One region of the Solibacillus sp. FSL R7-0668 genome, then DNA from elsewhere that is predicted to be linked to it. Evidence: riboswitches for the same ligand, from Rfam matches in the RefSeq annotation. Region 1 holds a riboswitch; each other region holds the start of a gene.
What was found. A riboswitch is a leader RNA that binds a small molecule or an ion and turns the genes downstream of it on or off. The one in region 1 is predicted to bind thiamine pyrophosphate.
Positions count from the first base shown of each region.

Region 2: linked by a shared signal. The riboswitch ahead of tenA (thiaminase II) and the one ahead of thiM (hydroxyethylthiazole kinase) in region 1 are both predicted to bind thiamine pyrophosphate.
Region 3: linked by a shared signal. The riboswitch ahead of MKX47_RS08890 (YkoF family thiamine/hydroxymethylpyrimidine-binding protein) and the one ahead of thiM (hydroxyethylthiazole kinase) in region 1 are both predicted to bind thiamine pyrophosphate.

Region 1 is NZ_JBBOUU010000001.1:3,426,526-3,433,403, forward strand. It holds gene MKX47_RS17155 (DUF2975 domain-containing protein) at 1-51, opposite strand, end outside; gene MKX47_RS17160 (hypothetical protein) at 427-1,035, opposite strand; gene thiE (thiamine phosphate synthase) at 1,282-1,986, opposite strand; gene MKX47_RS17170 (MTH1187 family thiamine-binding protein) at 1,988-2,287, opposite strand; gene thiM (hydroxyethylthiazole kinase) at 2,291-3,127, opposite strand; TPP riboswitch at 3,273-3,372, opposite strand; gene MKX47_RS17180 (cation transporter) at 3,440-4,336, opposite strand; gene MKX47_RS17185 (magnesium transporter) at 4,486-4,968, opposite strand; partial or broken gene MKX47_RS17190 (transposase) at 5,013-5,234, shown strand; gene MKX47_RS17195 (type I restriction endonuclease subunit R) at 5,865-6,878, opposite strand, start outside.
Region 2 is NZ_JBBOUU010000001.1:68,533-75,410, reverse strand. It holds gene metG (methionine--tRNA ligase) at 1-378, opposite strand, end outside; gene MKX47_RS00340 (AbrB/MazE/SpoVT family DNA-binding domain-containing protein) at 723-1,001, shown strand; gene MKX47_RS00335 (ABC transporter substrate-binding protein) at 1,206-2,210, opposite strand; gene MKX47_RS00330 (ABC transporter permease) at 2,225-2,899, opposite strand; gene MKX47_RS00325 (ABC transporter ATP-binding protein) at 2,982-3,719, opposite strand; gene tenA (thiaminase II) at 3,742-4,428, opposite strand; TPP riboswitch at 4,521-4,608, opposite strand; TPP riboswitch at 4,679-4,767, opposite strand; gene rsmI (16S rRNA (cytidine(1402)-2'-O)-methyltransferase) at 4,854-5,726, opposite strand; gene MKX47_RS00310 (GIY-YIG nuclease family protein) at 5,707-5,985, opposite strand; gene MKX47_RS00305 (tRNA1(Val) (adenine(37)-N6)-methyltransferase) at 5,969-6,718, opposite strand; gene yabA (DNA replication initiation control protein YabA) at 6,793-6,878, opposite strand, start outside.
Region 3 is NZ_JBBOUU010000001.1:1,831,494-1,838,371, forward strand. It holds gene MKX47_RS08865 (hypothetical protein) at 307-543, shown strand; gene MKX47_RS08870 (TVP38/TMEM64 family protein) at 637-1,191, opposite strand; gene MKX47_RS08875 (energy-coupling factor transporter transmembrane component T) at 1,704-2,459, opposite strand; gene MKX47_RS08880 (ABC transporter ATP-binding protein) at 2,440-3,810, opposite strand; gene MKX47_RS08885 (ECF transporter S component) at 3,803-4,384, opposite strand; gene MKX47_RS08890 (YkoF family thiamine/hydroxymethylpyrimidine-binding protein) at 4,386-4,967, opposite strand; TPP riboswitch at 5,048-5,153, opposite strand; gene MKX47_RS08895 (DUF4272 domain-containing protein) at 5,578-6,753, shown strand.

The DNA.
Region 1 (6,878 bases):
TGCTAGAAGTATGACAGCGATTTTTAAAAACATCGTTGTAATTCTATCCATAAAAAACACCTCACCTATTTATTGTGATTTTGATTTTAATATATAATTTATCGATTTACAATAAATATATATCAAATTAAATAAAATATTTATTGCATTGTTTAATTTTAGGCAAAGTAAAAAGCATTTCTTACATGAAGAAATGCGCTTAAAGTGGCAATCATTCTACTTGGTTACAAAATTACTGTCATACACATAAATAGGTCTCTATAGATTCATTCCCTTTACATCGATTTGACTGTACAAAAAAATGCCAAAACGTTGATTTAATAACATTTTGACACCTTAGTAATTTTATTTTATTAGAATACTACCCATTTTACTTTCGTTTGATGAATGGCTGTTAATTGTGTGAGTTCCAGTTTCCCATGAGCCTTATTGCAATTCAATTTTATATCGATAGTTTTCTGATATGGATAAACCATCTTTAAATGGTGCGGGAACGTTCAATAGTAGTGAAGTGAACGGCATAGAAGCATCCACGAGAAAATACAAGTAGCCTTTATCCATATCCTTTACTTTTCCGCCACTTATAGATACCTTATCACTATATGTGGTATCTGCCGCCACTTCTTTACCTTGTACATCGACTGTAGCATGATCAATATAGAATGTTATTTCGTCTTTTTCATATGCATCTTTTTCGGCATTTAATTCAACACCAACTTTAATGTACGTATTTTTTCCATCTGCATCTGCTAATTCTTCATATGTGCTACGATTACTCTCGTTAACAAGCACCTTACCATATTCAACTGAAGTAATCGTTAACCCAATACCATTCTCTTCATGTGTCTCTTCTATTTCATCATTTAAATAATAGGCTTCCAAGTTTCCAAGTTCCGTGTCGTATGTCTTCACAATTGTTAACTCTTCTGATTGCACTGTGACATTTGATGAATTATTTTCTACAACCTTTTTTTCATTACAACCCGTGACTAAAAGTGCAGCACCAAAGACAAGTGGAAAAATTATTTTTTTCAAACGTTCTCTCCTATAATATGACATTCAATTAAATTATAGGCATTACTATAATTTTATAAAATTAGACATTTTAATCATTTTTCTGAAAGAGGTTAGTTATTTGGTGATATAAAGGAGTAGGTCTTGTTCCATAGATATAAAAACAAAAAGCATTTCTCACGCAAAGAAATGCTTTAAAACAAATTGGATGCAATGATGCCGAGGCATGAATTGCGTCCAAATTTTTATTAAGTTAAACAGATTGTTTTATCTAGCTATATTACGATTCCAAGCATTCACCAAATTCGCTGCCTCTAGCTTTGGATTTTCGGCCTCCGTTACTGCGGAAACAACGAAAAATCCATCAACGCCTGTTTGTGTAAGAGCTGGGAGATCTGCTAACTTTACGCCACCGCCAACAACTACTGGAATCGAACTTGCTTCAGCGACTTTTGTAATTTCCTCAATATTTCTTGTGATGACCTTGCCATCTTTACCCATTCCGCAATCTGGCTTTGTTTGCGTTTCATGAAGTGGTCCCACACCAAAATAATCAATTTGAGAAACATCCTCTGTTTTTATATATTCTAACAATTCATCTGTGCGAGCAGATAAGCCGACAATGGCATCCTCCCCTAAATATTCGCGACAAACAGCTACCGGAATATCTGATTGCCCGACATGAATGCCGTCCACTTTAATCCCTTGCTTTCTTGCGGCTAAAACGACATCTAATCGGTCATTAACAACTAATGTAACGTGCTGAGATTTGCCAGCCTTTTCAATCACATCTGCTGCTTGACGTGTGAGCTCGATTAATTCTCGCGCAGCCGCAACCTTTGAGCGAATTTGAATGCATGTAAAGCCCGACTCAATTGCATCTTGAATGATTGCCGCAACCGAGCGACCTTTTGTATTTTCGGGTCCTATTACTAAATAGGCTGAGATATCTACTTTTTGAACAGTATTCATATTATCCTCCTAAAATATCGTTTACTTTATCGATTTTTGAATTGATTGTATTGACATGGCCTGGGCGAATATCTGCCTTTAAAACAACCTCTGTTCGAATGCCCTTTTCAGCGAGGACAAAGGTTGCTTGCTTAACCACGGCCATTACTTCATCCCATTCACCTTCTATTTCTGTAAACATCGCGGTCGTTCGATTTGGTAATCCTGATTCTCGAATAATTTTTACGACCTCGGCTACTTCCTGTGCAAGCTCATTGCCTACACCAAAAGGCGCAATCGCAACTGCTATTAATGTATTCATCGATTAAATCTCCTCAATTTCAAATGGATTGTTTGCGATTTCTTCAGGTGTTGCTTTATATAATTCATCTAAAAACTGTACTTGGAAGCTACCAGGGCCATCCACCTTCAGCTCCGCGCGTTTTGCGGCTACATTGTATACCGCAGTCGCCGTAAGTGCCGCAATAAATGGGGATGATGCTGTTGCGTACACCGCGACAACGCCACCTAGCGAGCAGCCTGCACCTGTAATTTTCTCCATAAAATGCGAACCTCCATAGGAAATTGCCATCAACTTACCATCTGTTATCAAATCCGTTTCACCAGACACTGCAACAGCGCCACCTGTCCACTTCGCAAGTGCAATCGCGGCTGTTTTCGCGGCATTGACCGAATCCGTAGAATCTACACCTCGCACATTGGATTCAGCTGTTCCCCCGTCTAGCTCCCATAAGCCTGCTAGTGCAATGATTTCAGAAGCATTTCCTCGGATAATGGTTGGTTTATAGTCCTTAAATTGTTGTAATAGCTGCGTCCGAAGAGAGCCAATCCCCACCGCAACAGGGTCTAACACCCATGGCTTACCCGTTTCGTGCAATACCTTTGCGGCACAGGGTAACGTTTCCTCATAAATCGGAAATAATGTGCCGACATTGATATAAGTTGCTCCACCTGCACCCGCTAAAAACTCGGCTTCATCTGGTAAGTACACCATCGCGGCAGATCCCCCAACAGCAAGCTGCGCATTTGCCACAAAATTAATGGTCACCGTATTCGTAATTGAACCTGCCATTGGATTTGTTCGTTTTACCGTTTCAACTGCCTGTATCATTTCACTTTGAATCGCTTGCTTACTCACCATTTTACCTTCACCCTTCTATTTGAATTCTTCCTTCAAATGAATAGATATTAAGACTGGGGTTTTATATTTGAGTTCATTAGAACAAAAAAAAGTGCTCTCCTATTCAATAAAAATAAATAGGAAAGCACAATTCAGCTATTGCTTAAAAATATAATGAATCGCTTCCCTACACCAGTGTTAACTGACAGGTTCAAAGAGTCAGGTTTTAACCTTCTCAACTCCAAAGAGTCCCCCCGCAATAATGCTATTCAATTTTATCCCATACTATCAACTGCTACTTTGGATGTCAATGGTGGATTCGTCACTTTTCGATTACTCTTTTTTCGCCAAAACTAATTCACATATACAATTATCAAACTGCTCTGCTAGTTCAGCATTGATTTGATTCGTTATATTTCCCAATGTTTCAACATGTAAATAGTCTTTTTTCACCGCAAAGTAAATCGATATCCACATTCTTCTTCCCGTACGAGTCACATCATAAAAGACGGCATGTAAATCGGTGTCTTGTAATACATTTTCACTAATCTCTTTTACTTTCTCCATCACTTCTTTTTCAGGCGAGAATAAAAATACGTCTTTAATTGCACGTACTAGCATTTTTAAAGCTTCCGGCAGCATAAATAAAATAATGAATACCGCAATAATTTGGTCAAAATAAGGTGAAATAAAGGCTAGCTTTGTCCCTTCTAAGAACGTAGAGGCAAAGAAGGCAACACCCATCCCAATACTGTATACGACATCAATTTTCCAACCATAAATCTCTAAATTAATAATTGGTGAAGACAATGAGCGATTAATGCGCATCATAAAATAAAGTACCGCTAAACTGGCAATTGCAATTATAAATTGGAAAATTGACACCAGCTTACCATCAACAATATTTCCTCCAGATAATGCAATTTCTACACTATTCGCAGACAGCCCCAATGTTACCGCGAGAAGCATAAAGCCCTTAATAATGACTAAAAACGATTCGATTTGCCCATAACCAAAAGGATGCTTTTCAGAAACAGGTCGATGAAACAAAGGGATTAAAAATAAAGTCAAACCAATCATTAATAATTCGGATGCATCATAGGCAGCATCCATCAGCACAGACTGTGATTTCGTATAAATCGCAATCATAAATTCAAAAATCACAAAAAACAAACCTGTACTCAGGGATATCCATAATATCTTTCTTTCTAATTTTTGTTGCTTTGACATTTTCCCAAATCCTATCTTCACTTTTCTATTTATTATACAGGACCTGGCTGTGTGCAGGGGAGAATTTGCATTTGGGGTAGATATGATTATAGTAAAAGGCTATGCGATTTTTGATACGTGTCCAAACGTTCATTTCGGTGCTTTATCTTTTATTTTTCTATTACTAAGCAATACTGTTGTTTATAGTTTTCATCGTTCCAATTGTACAGTTGTAACAGATAACCTAGCGTTAACTCGTTATAAGTGAGCCTACTATATGGGATATTTTGCGCATCATCACCAATCCATACTCGCCACAGCTCGATTATTTGATCTACTTTTATATTGCTCGTTAAGTAATCTAATAATTGCTTTGCTCTTGATTCTGAATAGCTAAAATCTACTTGATAGATGAATGGATAGTTTGTATATTCGCTTACATTATAGTAACAGTCCTTTGTAATCGTTAACTCATTTAGATCCTCTTCATTTTCAGCAATTAGTACTTGAGCATTCGGGTCCATCTTCTCCCAGGGCATCAACTCATGAGGTTTTATTTTTAATTCAATAGCTTCTTTCACTGTAATATGCTTTTCCTTGGACTCTATTTTAGGCATTTCAAAATTTGTTGCGATGAATGAACACGAGCTCATAATAACCTCCGAAATTTATGTTTGAGAATATCGATATAATACCATTCTTAAAACGTTATCAATTTCATCCTTGTGGTGTCGTTGCAAAAATCGCTAAGACCGTGATTGTACGAGAAGAAGCGATGATTCATACCATTTATTCACCCTTCTCGAATGGCATTATGGAAGGCACAAATAATAAAATTAAACTCATCAAAAGACGTGGATTTGGTTATCGAAATGATGCCCATCTGTTCCTTCGATTACGATTGGAAACAGGGCATTGATTTTGTCATCCCCGACTTATGGTGATGAGCCAAAAAAGGCTATTTTTGCAAGTTATAAACGACTGTTAGAAATCTTGAAATTACACACTACAGAATAAAATATCGTATTGAAATCTCAGAAGTACTCGGTGTTCATACAACCTCACATAATCAGAATGGCAGAATTCCTGAAGATATCATTTTTCTTTTAAAGGAACTACGAAATGCCGTTGCACATAATGGTGTCGTGTTTGATTGCCGCTTCAAAAAAACAACCCCCCCTGGTCGCTTAACTGCCTATATCGAAAGTGAGACTAAAATAGCTAACATTACATTTAACACCATCATAGATTACTTTATTTTAATGATAATAATCTTAAAAAAATTAGAAACGCCTAAACGAGAACTGCAAAAACTTCTTCGTGATTTAGAGAATCATTCTGAGCATTTAAGATCTCAAATCCCTGTATCAGTACATTCATCAATAATGGGTTCTGATTTTAGGAAAAAGCTAACAAAAACAAAAAGTTATATCTAACATTTCTACCTTGTAGTACTACATCGATGTATGCTAAAATATAATTAACTAATAGCGGTGCACTGCTTCGGCTTGCACTTAAGGGAACCAGATGCGTCTGGTTCTCTTTTATTTTATTGATTCACTTCCCCATAAACCTCATGCATCATATCTTCCATGATGTACGTTTTAAACTCATCATTCTCCAGTATTTTCATAAAGAAGTCTTGGTTGCTGCTCATACGGTCGATGACGAAATCCATGAATGTTTTTTCGAAAGCGAATTTAAAGTTTTCTTTTGTATTGTTTGCTGCTTTCTGGCGAAGGTCTTCGTCATTCAGCATATCCTCTTTCACTTGCTCACGTGATAAGAAATCAGTTTCTGTGAATTGTGTGCCAAAACGGTCATTCAACTTCTCTAAAATCGTTGATAAACGCACCTTTTCATCTTCCACCGCACCACCAGCACCGTGCTTTTGTGGGTCAAGCTCCACGCCACCTGTTTTCTCCAGCTCGATGCTACCTTCAAAAACTTTTTGATTGCGATAGTATTCAAGGGCGACATCATCTGCTAGATATACGTCCTTATCCTCTTTACCACGTGGTAGCTTGCGCAGTAAGTACGTTAAATAAATGTAGAGCTTGTGCAAGTCTAAATCAATGAACGTCACGACTTGTAGTACGAAGCCATATGTACGAGTGAATTTTGTCGCTGCCTGTTTAAAGGCAAGCTGTTCCTCCTCCGATAGCCTCTTGTAGCGCTCCACGCCTTTATCAAGAAGAGCATTTAATTCTGTCTGTGCTTTCGTTGATTTCTTTGCACCACCGGTTACTTCAAGCTCATTTACTCGTTGTACCTCATCTTCTGTGAACAATTGATACGGCTCAATTTCAGCTTGCATATCATATAAAATATTCGGGTCGGTAATTTCAGATAAGCTTGTTGACTCGTAATACGGCTGGAAGGATTCTTTCATATCCTCTGGGTCATTAACGAAATCAAGTACGAAGGTATCTTCTTTTCCAGGACAAGTACGATTTAAACGTGATAAAGTTTGGACAGCTTTAATACCGCTTAAAGGCTTATCGACATACATTGTGTGCAGCAGTGGTTCATCAAAACCTGTTTGATATTTTTCTGCTACGAG
Region 2 (6,878 bases), 3.4 Mb from region 1:
GCCTTCATACTCCCCCTTATAGATATCGCCATTATCTAAAAACTTTTGGAAAATTTTTTCTACTGCATCAATATGGCGCTTTTGGGTAGTTTGAATAAAATCATTATAGGAAATATCCATAGTAGCCCATAATTTTTTGGCATTTTCTGCAATTTCGTTCACATAATCTTGAGGAGCCATGCCGACTTCTTGTGCTTTTTCTTGAATTTTTTGACCGTGCTCGTCCATTCCTGTTAAGAAACGCACGTCAAAGCCTTTTAAACGTTTATAACGAGCGATTGCATCTGACGCAACTGTTGTATACGCCGTACCAATGTGGAACTTCCCACTTGGATAATAAATTGGGGTAGTGATATAGAATGTTTGTTGTTCACTCACGAATGTAGCCTCCATTTGCTTGCTAAGTATCCTCTTTATTCTAACGAAGTACGAAATTTGTTTCAACGAAAGTTTATTGCAAATCACATTTGTCGAAAAATCATTACAAAACTTTGGGAATAATCTGAACCTTTTTAGCTAAGAATATTTATTAATGGTAAAAATCTTTAAATTTATCACCATAAAGTACAAATATAACAAATTTCTTTCTAAAACAAAGGAAATGTGAATGCTAATTTATTGACGTTTATGGCATTAGTTGGTATGATTCTAAATAGACAAGGAATCAATGTCGAATTTTGACGAATTTAAACAACTTTTATAATATAGGAGGAAATATCAATATGAAATCAACAGGTATCGTACGTAAAGTAGACGAATTAGGTCGTGTCGTTATTCCAATCGAATTACGCCGTACATTAGGAATTGCAGAAAAGGATGCATTGGAAATATATGTAGATGATGACAAAATCATCTTAAAAAAATATATGCCTAACATGACTTGTGCAGTGACAGGTGAAGTTTCTGATAACAATATGCGCTTAGTAGGCGGTAAATTAATTTTATCTAATGAAGGTGCAGAAACATTAATGAAAGAAATTCAAGCAAACCTACAAAAATAATTTTGTCTTTTTTTAAGACTTTCAAAATAAAAAATCAAGAGTTTGCATCATACACACTCTTGATTAATAAAAGGCAATCAAAAGTCTCTAGTAGACCTTTGATTGCCTTTCATTTTATGCTATTTTTTCCATTAGAAAAACTACAAGAATCGCCATATACGTTAACTTTCTAGCTCTACCCGTATGAAAGCTACCTTTCCACCACTATTTGGAAACGATATTTTCTACAAATTGTTGTGGATCGACCTTTGCGTCAATAACGCCGGCTTCATGTAGCCAATCCGCCACGCTCTGCCAACTTGCTACTTCTTGATAGCCAAATGGCACACCCTCATCCTCCATTAATGGTAGTAGAATTTTTAAACTTTCTGCTTCTACTTCTGGATCTAATGTAGAATCTGCATTTTCATTGGCCAATAGAATTTGTAAGCCCGCTTCTGGATCTTCCTTTACAAACTGTTGCCCTTTTGTCACCGCCTGCCAAAACTTCTCGATAGATGCCTTTTTTTCGTTAAAGGTTTCTTCACCCGCTACAACAACAAGCTCGTAATTATCTGGTACCCCAAAATCATTTAATCGGAAAGCTTCCATTTCGTAGCCTTCTTTATCGAGTAGCACTAATTCATGGTTAATATAACCGCCCCCGATGGCATCGACTTTATCTGTCGCCACTGCAGGAATTAAATCCCATCCGACATCAGTCATTTTCACTTTGCTAAAATCCCCACCATCATGCTCTACCATCGTTTTTATTACGGCTTCTGTTATGACGGTAGATGGATAGCCCACACTTTTTCCTTCTAAATCCTTCGGTGAATCAATACCCGCTGCTTTTTTCATCATAATGGAGTCAAGCGAATGGCGAACATACGCTGCAACTGATACAACCGGTATTTCCTCTGCTCTTGATTGAACAACTTGGCTTTGATAGCTAATAGCCAAATCAACCTTCCCTGTTGCAGCGAGCTTTAATGGATCATTTGTATCTGCGGGCATTTGAATTTCCACATCCAAGCCTTGCTCCTCAAAATAACCCTTTTCCTTTGCTACATAAAGTGCCGAGTGTACCGCGTTTGGATACCAATCTAGCATGATTGATAGTTTCTCTAATTCGGATTGTTCATTTTCAGATCCTGCTTTATCATTGCTACAGCCCACTAACATCATAGCAAGCAACAGCACACTAACAAGCCATTTCCAACTTTTCATTTTCTGTTTCTCCTTTAATTATCATATTTCCATTTTCTAAGAACCATTCGCTCGATCCATGTGGCCAAAGCAAATAGTAGAATTCCTAAAATCGTTAATAATGTAATCGCTGCAAAAACACCTTCTGCATTCAAATTTCCTGACATTCTTCGGCTATAATAGCCAAGTCCCTCACTTGCACCTAGCCACTCGCCAATCGTTGCCCCGACTAATGCAAAGACAATCGCCATTTTAAAGCCTGAGAAAAAGGACGGCAATGCCATCGGAATATGTAGCTTTAGAAAAATTTGCTTACGGGTCGCACCCATCGAGCGAAATAACTCAATATAATCTTTATCGCACGCTCTTAACCCATCATAGGTACTCACGACAATCGGGAAAAATGAAATAAGCACCGTTACAGCTACCTTACTCCAAATTGAATAGCCAAACCAAAGAACAAAGATCGGTGAAAGGGCAATGATTGGAATCATTTGCGAAATGATGACAGCCGGATACATCACTTTTTCGACCGACTTAAAACAAAACATCGCCATCGCAAGAGACACACCTAGTAGAACCGTTATGACAAAACCGATGAAAAATTCGATGGTCGTGGCCTTTAAGTGCACGAAAAATAAGACGTGCCAATTGTCGATGATTGTCTGCAAAACCCCTGTTGGAGCTGGGATAATAAAGCTCGGAACCATCCCTTGCCTCACGAGAACTTCAAAGATAACAAGCATACTCATCAAAAACAGGAGGAATAAAGCGTACTGTTGAAACCATCTGCTAATCCATTTCACTAGAAATCTTCCTTTCTAGCATTCTTCTTAGAGCAATCCCCGTTTCCGAATAACTCATTTCATTCATGCGAGGTCTTGGCAAATTAACAGTGATTTCCTCTATGCTTTTATCTTGATGCAATATGATAATGCGATCGCTTAATAAAATCGCTTCCTCTAAATCATGGGTAATAAAGAGCACCGTTTTCTTTAGTTGCTGCCACATCGACAAGAGCCAAGTTTGCATTTCCTTTTTCGTAAAGGTATCCAACGCGCCAAAGGGTTCATCCAGTAATAGCACCTCTTTGCCTGTTAAAAGCGCTCTTAAAAATGCTGCACGCTGTCTCATGCCACCTGATAATTCCTTTGGATAGGCATGTACATAATCCTTTAAGCCCACCCGCTCCAGCCAGACAATCGCTTGTTCTTTTGTGAGCATAGCATTGTTTTGAATTTCTGCTGCAATCATGACATTTTCCAAAATGGTGCGCCATGGTAAGAGCAAATCCTTTTGTGGCATAAACCCAACATCACCCGGGGCTATTTGGCGATTATCCATCAGAATTTGCCCCTCATCTGGTGTCAGTAGTCCCGTCATCAATTTAAAAATAGTGCTTTTCCCTGTCCCACTTCTACCAATGATTGATACGAATTCTCCCTGCTTGATATCCAAATTCAGATTCGTGAAGACAGGCGGGGCGTCCTGCTCAAAAGCATAGGTTACGTGCTGTATGCTAATTACCATTTTTATCACCTACTCAACCAAACTAAATCGGCCAATCCTGTTTGTGATAGTTCATATCCCAAAATAAATACTCGTACTTCGATGTCATTTGGAAATGCTTTTCTAATTGGGCAAGCTCTCGTTCAGGCTTGCCATCCGCTAGTTCGTCCATGACATCAATTAACCATTTTGCACCATTGCCAAATTCCTCTGAATCATAGGTTTTAATCCATTTCGCATAAGGGTTATTCGCTAAATCATGACCGTACTGCGCTCTTAACAGCTTGCCAATTTCCCAATAATCCCATGCACAAGGTAAAAGACATGCTACTACTTCTGCTAAACTACCGCTCTGTGCAGCATTTAACATATAATTTGTATAGGCTAGGTTGGCAGGTGTTGGCTCAGTCGCCTCTAAATCTTGCGCCGTAATCCCAAATTCAGCTGCAAATTGGCGATGCAAATCCATTTCAAAATGGAGGGTGTCATTTAAGATGGCTGCAAATTTCGCCATCATGTCAAGATCTGTCGATTTCACAGAGGCAATAGCGAATAGCTTGGCATACTCCATTAAATACACATAATCTTGCTTCATGTATTGGATAAATTGCTCCTTATCAAGTGTCCCCTTTCCAAGCTCCTGTACAAATGGGTGTTGATGATTCGCCTCCCAAATAGGCTGTACATTTCTAAAAAGTCGATCTGTAAATTTTTCTGTTTTTACTTGCATGATGTGTTCCTCCTTATTCTTAACCAATAATTATCAAAATAAAAACCACTTCCTCAAATCGGAAATGGTTTCGTTGCATATGTGATCTATCCATACACGCGAAACTACTTCCCTACGCTAGTCCTAACTAGATCCGGTTCAAAGGGTGCTTCTCAGCCAATGGCGCCCCCAGTAGTTTAACAATCTATTCAATTTCTTAGACAAATAAAAAACCCACTCATTTTCGTGAGTGGGGAATGTATACGTATCCTATCAACATGCCTCACTTCCCTACGCTAGTCCTAACTAGATCCGGTTCAAAGGGTGCTTCTCAGCCAAATGGCGCCCCTAGTGTTATCAGTGCTATTTAATTTATCTCTATCATATCATGGTGTTTATTTTATGCAAGTTGTTTTGAAAAAATAGTACTTTTTTCCATGATGTTATTACTCGCGATGGTAGTCGTTATAGACATCTCTTTTCGAAAGCCCGCGCAATTTCGCGACTTCTTTAATTGCCTCTTTAGAAGATACTTGAGTTTCTTCTATTATATAGTTTACATGTTGCTCTAATGTCAGGTCTGTCCAATAATTGTCTTCTTCTTCAATTTCACCCGAGGTATTCCCTTCAACAACGACACAAAACTCACCGCGAATTTCATTGGTGCTTGCCCATTCAATGGCTTCTTCGATCGAACCACGTAAAAATTCTTCAAATTTCTTCGTTAATTCCCGCGCTAATGTTATTTGACGATTGCCAAGAACAAGATGCAAATCCTTTAATGTCTCTTTTAAACGATGCGGTGCTTCATAAAATAAAAGTGTTTCTTCTCGCTTGCTTAATTTTTCAAGCTGTTCACGACGGTCCTTTTTATTACGATTTAAAAAACCAAAGAAATAAAAGGGCTGCGGTGTAATCCCTGATGCAATCAGTGCGGTTAATGCAGCATTCGCTCCTGGGATGGGGACAACAGCAAAATCTTCTGCAATTGCCTTTGCTGCAATATCTGCTCCTGGATCTGATATACAAGGCAATCCTGCATCACTAACAAGCGCGACCGATTTCCCTTCACGCAAAAGTGCTAATAATTTTTCGCCACCTACTTCTAAGTTATGCTCATGATAACTTATTAGCGGCGTTTGAATATCAAAATAGTTACAAAGTTTTCTCGTATTACGTGTATCCTCTGCTGCAATGATATCCACTTCTTTTAAAATACGTAGTGCACGCATTGTCATATCTTCTAAATTGCCAATCGGCGTTGCCACTAAATATAAGCAACTACCCTGTTCATGCTGGCTACTTTTCTGCGATTTCATCATGCACCCTCCTCATATATTCGAGCTTTTTTGCCCGTGTTAATTGTTTAAAGGCATATTCTGCTGACATTGCTTGCTGTTTCGTATCAAATGTTTCATAGTACACACATTTTACCGGGCCACGTGCACGTGTATATTTCGCACCCTTGCCTGCATTATGCGCGGTTATTCGCTTTTCTAAATTATTCGTATACCCCGCATACAGCGAGGCATCCCTACATTCCAGCACATAAAAATAATGCTCAGTTTTCGTCGCCATATAATAACGCCCTCACTTCTGGCGTGTATTCATTATTGTCTTCATATACATAAAGCGGAGGTAACACTTTCAAATCGGGCTTACCATCTTTCATTGCCTCAATCAACAGTGTATTCGCTTCCTTACCACGCTTCGGATAGACAAATTGAATACGTTTTGGTTCTAATCGATTGGCACGCATGGCCATTATGATATCTATTAAACGTCCTGGTCGATGTACAAATGCCACCTTCCCGCCTTGCTTTAATAAGCGACTGGAGGCTTCTACTGCCTGCTCTAATGTTAAATGAATTTCGTGTCGCGCAATCGCATAATGCTCACTCGTATTTTTTTCACTTAGTTCATGTGCTAAAAAGTACGGTGGGTTACAAGTCACCACGTCATATTTTTCAATGCCTAATGTTTTCGGAGCGTCGTTCACATCACCGAGCTGCATCTCAATTTGGTGTTCTAGTTGATTGTAGGCAATACTGCGCGTCGCCATATCATGTAGCCGCGGCTGCAATTCAACCCCGGTAATTTTTGCCTTCGTTCTGGCACTTAAAAATAATGGAATTACCCCATTGCCGGAACAGAGATCAACAATATGCCCTTTATTTTTTGGAATTTGCACGAAACGCGCCAATAATACCGCATCTAATGAAAAAGAAAAAACAGATGGACTTTGAATAATCCGCAAGTTTTCTGCAAGTAAATAGTCTAAGCGCTCATCCTCTTTTAACCATTTTTCCACTATTATATCCTCCATAAATACATCTTCCATTAACAAGGAGGTGTCCCAGAAATATTTCTCGGACACCCCCTTCGTTAACCATTTTGTTTATTTAAAAATGATAGACAGAACAAACAATCTTCACCTTTACGTGAGCCCCCGAAATGCACATGACAGACGT
Region 3 (6,878 bases), 1.6 Mb from region 1:
AAAGTAGAAATTTACTTCTTTAGTAATCTCTTCAGTAGGTCTAACGCTGCAACCTAAAAGAAACGTTATAGGAAGTAATTTTAATAGCTTTTTCATGTTTAGTCCTCCTGGTATCCATGAATGCGCAATAACATGTGAAGCTCCTCTAAAATGGCCGCATCATCTTCCATGACGAATATTTTATACATAGTTGACTCCTTTAAAAGTTTGGTACTATTATACATGAGATGTGAAGTTGAGGGGGAATTAATAAAGTATTGCGCTGGCATTTGCCTGAAAAACGTTGTAGGAAAATGAGGTGATTACATGTTGTTATTATGGAATCTCGCTTTTTGTGTTTCAATTTTCACATTAATAATGGGTCTTGTAAAACAATCTTGGAGGCTACTATTAATTAGTTCGATCCCAACTTTACCAATCGCACTATATTTTTTAATGGGTGCGGAAAATGCATTTAAATATGTTGGTTTTAGCCCACTGTTATTATTAATTTTAACAGCTGCCATGTGGGTTATGAATAAGCGGAAAATGAAGTTTAATTAAATTCAGAAAAGTCACGAAACATTGTAATATCAGCGTTTCGTGACTTTATTATGTATAGGAGCAATCCGAAGCATGGGATAGGTAAAATTGCATTTATCGGCTCCATGTTTGTTTTAACTTTTTCCCGAGTAAAAACAAAGCGAGTAAATAAAGGGCGATAATCAATACCGTATCCCATTTACCGGCTGCTATTTGATGACCGACAAGTGAAAAGGCTAAAATGGTTGGTAGCTTTCCGAGCAAGGTTGCGCCAATAAAGGCAATGAAACCAACATTCGAAATACCTGCAATTAAATTAATTCCCGCTGAAGGCAAAATCGGAATAATTCGGCCAAGTAACACCGCTAAAAAGCCATTTGTCTCAATTAACTTCATGTATTTGGTTAAATATTGTTGCTTTGTTACATACTTCAATGCCATGCGCCTTAGCCATCGTTTACTTAGTAAAAATAGCAAGAGCGATCCAATTGTTGTCCCAACCATATTAATAAGCAAACCTGGTAGAAAATCATGTTGACTAGCAACAAATGCAGCCAATACAGGAATCGGTGCAAATGGAATCATCGAAACCAACACCATAATTAAAAATTGATAGAGCCATGCAAAGGGGCTACCATTTTGTACAAAGTCTAGAAATAGATTTTCCATTATGTTTTTCCTTTTTATTATTTTGAAAAAGTGCTGTAGCTTCGATTTTGGTTTGATTGTATCCTATATTTATGTTTCAAACAACAATGTGTCTATTTGAGTTGGCGTTATGAAATAAATTTATTGAACAATAACGTCAAGGGATAATACCTAGAAACCATCAATTGTAATTTTTAGTTTAATGAATAAAACACAAGAAGCCGTCCATACTAGTAAAGATTTCACTTCGAATCTTAATGACTAGGAGGGTTAACCCGATGAGCGCGATTGATCGTTAACTCAAAAGGACCATCAAAGCTGAATGCGATTCATGCAAAGTTTTCTTATGAAAATTCATGCAGAAACGAGGCAGTGTGTCATGGAGAATTACAAGTAAGTGCGAATCAAGCCCGGAATTAAGTTTCCGGGTTTTTTGATGTTGTTTAAAGTAAAAAGGAGACGCTGATAGAGCATCTCCTTATCTCATGAAACAGTTAATGGAAGAAACTTTTTTTACTTCATTTATTTCTACTTCAACTAAGCCATATTTGATTGGTGCAACTCAAAAGAAGCACGAATAGGAATAATGCGACACAAACGCCATCTATTTTACTTACTGTTATCACTTGAAAATAGCTACTTCTTCGCTCTCCAGTAAAACCTCTTGCTTCCATTGCGAATGCAGCGCGCTCTGCTTTACGAACAGCACCTGCTAACATTGGGATTAAAACTTTGTGAACACCAAGAAGTCGTTTCAATCTATTTTTTTCTGGAGTCGCTCCTCTTAATCGATGTGCTTGCTGAATTTGAATAAATTCATCCTTTAACACAGGTAAAAACTGATAGCCAACCAGAACCCCATAGGCAATTTTAGGGGACAATTTTAATTGTTGCATTAAGCTCATAATAAAAGTTGTTGGATTTGTCGTAAAAGCGAACAAAAGAGAAAGACTTGAAAATGCTAATACCCGAAAGCTTAATGAAAGAGCATGATACAACTGTGATTCTGAAACGTTAAGCATCCAAAAAGACCAAACAACAGGTCCAGGTTGATCTTCCGCGAAAACTAGCGTTGTCCAAAAATATCCGAAAGCCGTTATGAAAAATGGAATCATAAACAATAACCATTTTTTCCAATCAATCTGACTAAGCAATAATTGCAATGCTAGTATGCTTAACCAGAATATGAGCGGAGTCCAAGGATCAAAAAAGAAAGCCATTGTGAACATACAACCTGTAAAAAGTAAAAACTTAAGTGAAGGATTCATACTATTTAATGCATGCTTCACGTGCCTTCAATCCCTTCGGTGGTAGTAAGTGATGAGCTAAAAGTAGGTTTTCATTTCCCCAAACATCCCTAGCCGGAAACTTCCCAGTTAGACGCCCATTTTTGAGTAATAATATTGAATCTGCCATGCAATAAGCAAAATCCATATCATGTGTGACGATTAAAAACGTTGTACCAGAGCGGGACCTTTCATCGATTAATTGAAATAATTCACACAGTGAAGCTGCATCTTGACCAGAAGTAGGCTCGTCCATCACAATTACATCGCGTCCATCGGAGAGCATTGCTGCAATTGCTACTCTTCGCTTTTGCCCATGACTAACAGCAAATGGGTGAGCCCTAGCAAGAGGGGTTAAATTTAGTCGATTTAACATATTAGTGACATCCTTTTTGCCACCAAATGCTACTTCATCTTGCACATTATTTGTCAAAAATAAAAACTCCGGTGACTGGGGGACATACCCTAAACGTTTTGGCTGAATCGATCCGCTTGAGGGGATTAATTGGCATAAAGCTTTTAATAATGTAGACTTCCCACTACCATTGGGTCCAGCTAAAACAGTTATTTCCCCACGATTTAAGACAAAAGAAAGTTCTTGAAGATACGGCTTAGAACGGATGTTACTTGCTTGGAAAGATACATCTGCCTGCATGGAACTATTCCGTTTTTGCAATGGGGGAGCTTCCTCGCTTTTATTTAACGGGATGTTGCGTTCAAAAAAGTTCCCCCATAACTCTAACCGATGTTCAATTGCTACAATCGTAATATTTCGTTTTTCTTGTAGTTGATCCAACCATTCTACGTATTTTTGTGCAGTGTAAGGATCTAAGTGGGCAAGAGGTTCGTCTAACAATAAAACCTCGGGCTCCATAATGAGTGCACATGCGGTGGCAATTCGCTGCTTTTGTCCACCCGACAGCTTTTGAATAATTGCATGACGAAATTCGCTTAAGTCTGTCAAATCCAATATTTCACGTATGCGAGCATCCATTTCTTTTCTTGGTACATGTAAGTTTTCCAGAGTAAATGCAAGCTCTTCCTCTACCGTTTGCATGCAAAATTGTGCATCAGGATCTTGAAAAACAGTAGCAATCTGGTGATTAATTTCCCCGGGGATATAAGAAAGGCTGTCTTTGCCGAACAGCTCTATGAAACCATTTAAAATGCCATCACAATTGTCTGGATAGAGCCTATTGCATAAATAGAGGAATGTTGATTTTCCACAGCCGCTTGGACCTGTAATGACAACACGCTCCCCACGTCGAATAGATAACGAAAGATTCTCGAGTATTGGCTGTTCTTCGTCTGGATAAAAGAATGTTACATTGTGAAAGCAAATCACATTATGCATGTGATTCCCCCTTTTTCGAACTTGAAATGGCATAACCTCGGAGTGAACCGGTAGCGAGTAAGCCATCTGATAACACTTTTCCACCGACACCCGCAATGAGAGCGCCACTTGCTATGCGAAGCCCTAACATTAGCGCTACATAACCTGTGCTATACACGACAAATCCACCTAAAAAGTATCCATATACAAAGCTGAAAACGGCTGAGCCAATTCCAGCCAACATTAATACCCATAAATCAAAGCGTTTGTAACGTGTTGCGGCAAAAACAGCTTCTGCCCCTAAGCCTTGAATAACACCTGAAAGAATTAAACGTGGACCAACTGCATTGCCCAATAAAACCTCGATTGTTGCAGCGATTGTTTCAGAAACGACTGCTGCACCAGGTTTTCGAATAATATACATGCATATAATTGAGACGATAAACCAAATACCAAAAATCCATTCATACGCAATCGGACCGATAAACCCTGCCCAAATATTCCCTGCATGTAAAAACAGTAAATATACAATACCAAACACAACCGAAAATAATGACATCAGTACAATTTCTTTAAGTTTCCATGATTTCAGCATCTTAAAGACCTCCGTGAGAAGGACTATTAATGCTCATTGAAACTGTCATGACAAGATGTTGATGTTCATCTGATCGAGCATGTGTAAACGATTGCTCGTAAAAATCAAACACCTCATGTATGTCTCCGTGAATCCCGCTTGCATAATGCATCGACTCATTGTAAACACCATGTGCTTTTGCTCGATCTATTTCTCTATAAATCACATTCATATAATCAGGATTATTCAACGGATAAAGCGCAAATTGAGATGAAATGTATTGCTTCGTCGTATCGGTATTGGCTACTTCATCGCCTTTATCCAAAAAGACATCCCCTGCAGTATCACCTGGACAACCAGCAGAAAAGGTTCCAGATAATGCTATATGTTCACCCGTTTTAGCTACGTGTAATGTGAGTGCTTTTGCCACATTAAACACATGCACTTGTTTCCCACGAATCACAGTAGATACGTCATCCGTGTGCATCCATACATTTGAAGTATCCGTTTCTTGAAGCGCTTTTGTAATTACCGAAATAAAATCATTGGTCATTGGATAAAGTGAAAAACGAAATCCGACAATAGAGCTTGAACTGCATTGCATAGTAAAAAACCTCCCGAAAAATTGTCATAAAAAAAGACCACATCCGTGAAGATGCAGCCACTTATCCAATTTTAAGCAAACGGAAAGTCACCACACTTCCTCACGCAGGTATTATCCTGATCGAGTTATAAGGGATCGGAGCCATTGCTCGCATCTCAGCCAAAGTGGGCACCCCTAGTGCAGAAAAACGGTATGTAGTTTTTTTATGTGCCATCAGTATAACTTACCAATATTAAGAATGTAAATAAATTTCTAAAATTTCATACTTTTGTCTAAGGGATCATAAAAGATTTTTTGGCCTAACTATGCTTGATTAGATGAGTTGCGGCTTCTATCACACGAATGCCTTTCGCCCTGTTGTACGTGCTGTGTATGGACTGCAACTAACTCCACTTTTAAGGTTTTCATTTTTCCAATAAAGTAAATGAGTACAGGGAAGGCTAATTGTAGCATTGTATTAATATGCGATTCTTTAGTTTTCGAAGTCTAAATACAACTTCTTCAACTTTTTACACATCTATTGTATATTCATGGTATAATACCCTTTATTTTGGATTTTTTTAAAGCTTGATTTTACAATATAAATGCAATACCAAAAGGAGAGTTGAGTTTGAATTATTTCACAATATACGCTTCTAAGAATAATATTGACGATATTGGAAATGAGATTTTAGCTGTTTTCGCAAAAGGCTTTCGAATTAAGAGTACTGAAAAGGAATACAAAATTCAGTCCAAAGGGTTTTTTAACAAAGATAAGATGACGATACGGGTTAGTTCAGAAGATACAGACCCAGATTATTTCGAGAAAAATATACCCGGGATGATGGGTTTTTATGATGAAATCCCATTTGAAGATGAGCACCTTAAAGGACGAGTTTTAACGCAAATATCTGTGTTAAATACGATGATTGCAATTGAAGTGGAGAAAGATATGAATGAAGCTCAACTGCAGTTATTTACGAATCTACTCTCAAAAATAGGTGGGATTGGCTTTTTACCAAACGGTATGTTGTTAGATCAACAAGGTCTTGTTATTGTTTATCCTGATGGGAAGTCAGGACCTGCTAATTTCAGACCTCATAGTTGTACGAGAAAGATAATGGGATCTGAAGTTACCTCAGAAGAAGGGGAGCAAAGAAAAAACAAATCAATTAATTATTTAAGAGAACATGAAATCCCTTTTATTCCATCACTACCACAGCTCCTACCACTAGCACAATATCAGTTTAAGACTCAGGAACATATCGCTAAAAGAGCTGTAGCGTTGTTAATTGTTATTCAATATGCTTGTGATGTCAATCAAGGAGGAGATATACATAAATCGAAAGACTTCTTTATGACGATGTTGCAAAAATATGGAGTGGAAGATTATCTTACGGACAATGAACGAAACTTTTTACAAGTAGAAGAACCGAGTGAGCAAGAAGCAAGTAATATTTCTTGGCAATATGAAGCCTACTGGGTACTTATTTGGGCGTTAGGGCTTGTTGATACACTCGATTTTCCAGATGATATTTGCAACTGCCAATATGCAATCCAGGTTGTTTCAAGCTGTGAATCATTCGAGCAATTTTATAGCACAACTACAATGCTTAACAAGGAAAAGATATTAGATGAAGCAGACAAAATTTATCGATTGCACTGGGCTTGTGTAAATAGTCGAATACAAGGACAAGAAGCTCCAGCAAATATGAATGAAAGCATTGTCATAGAAAGACGTAGAGGATTGTTTTGGATAATAGGGCATCGAGATGAAGAATGGGATTATATTTCAATGGATACTTGATTAAAGATATTAAAGAGGTCACTAAGATTACTGGTTGCTTTCTTGCTTAATTTTAAAGATATAAGATTTAGGAACGATTCAAATAAAGATGGTTTTGAGCGGGCTTTAATGCAATTTCAATTGAT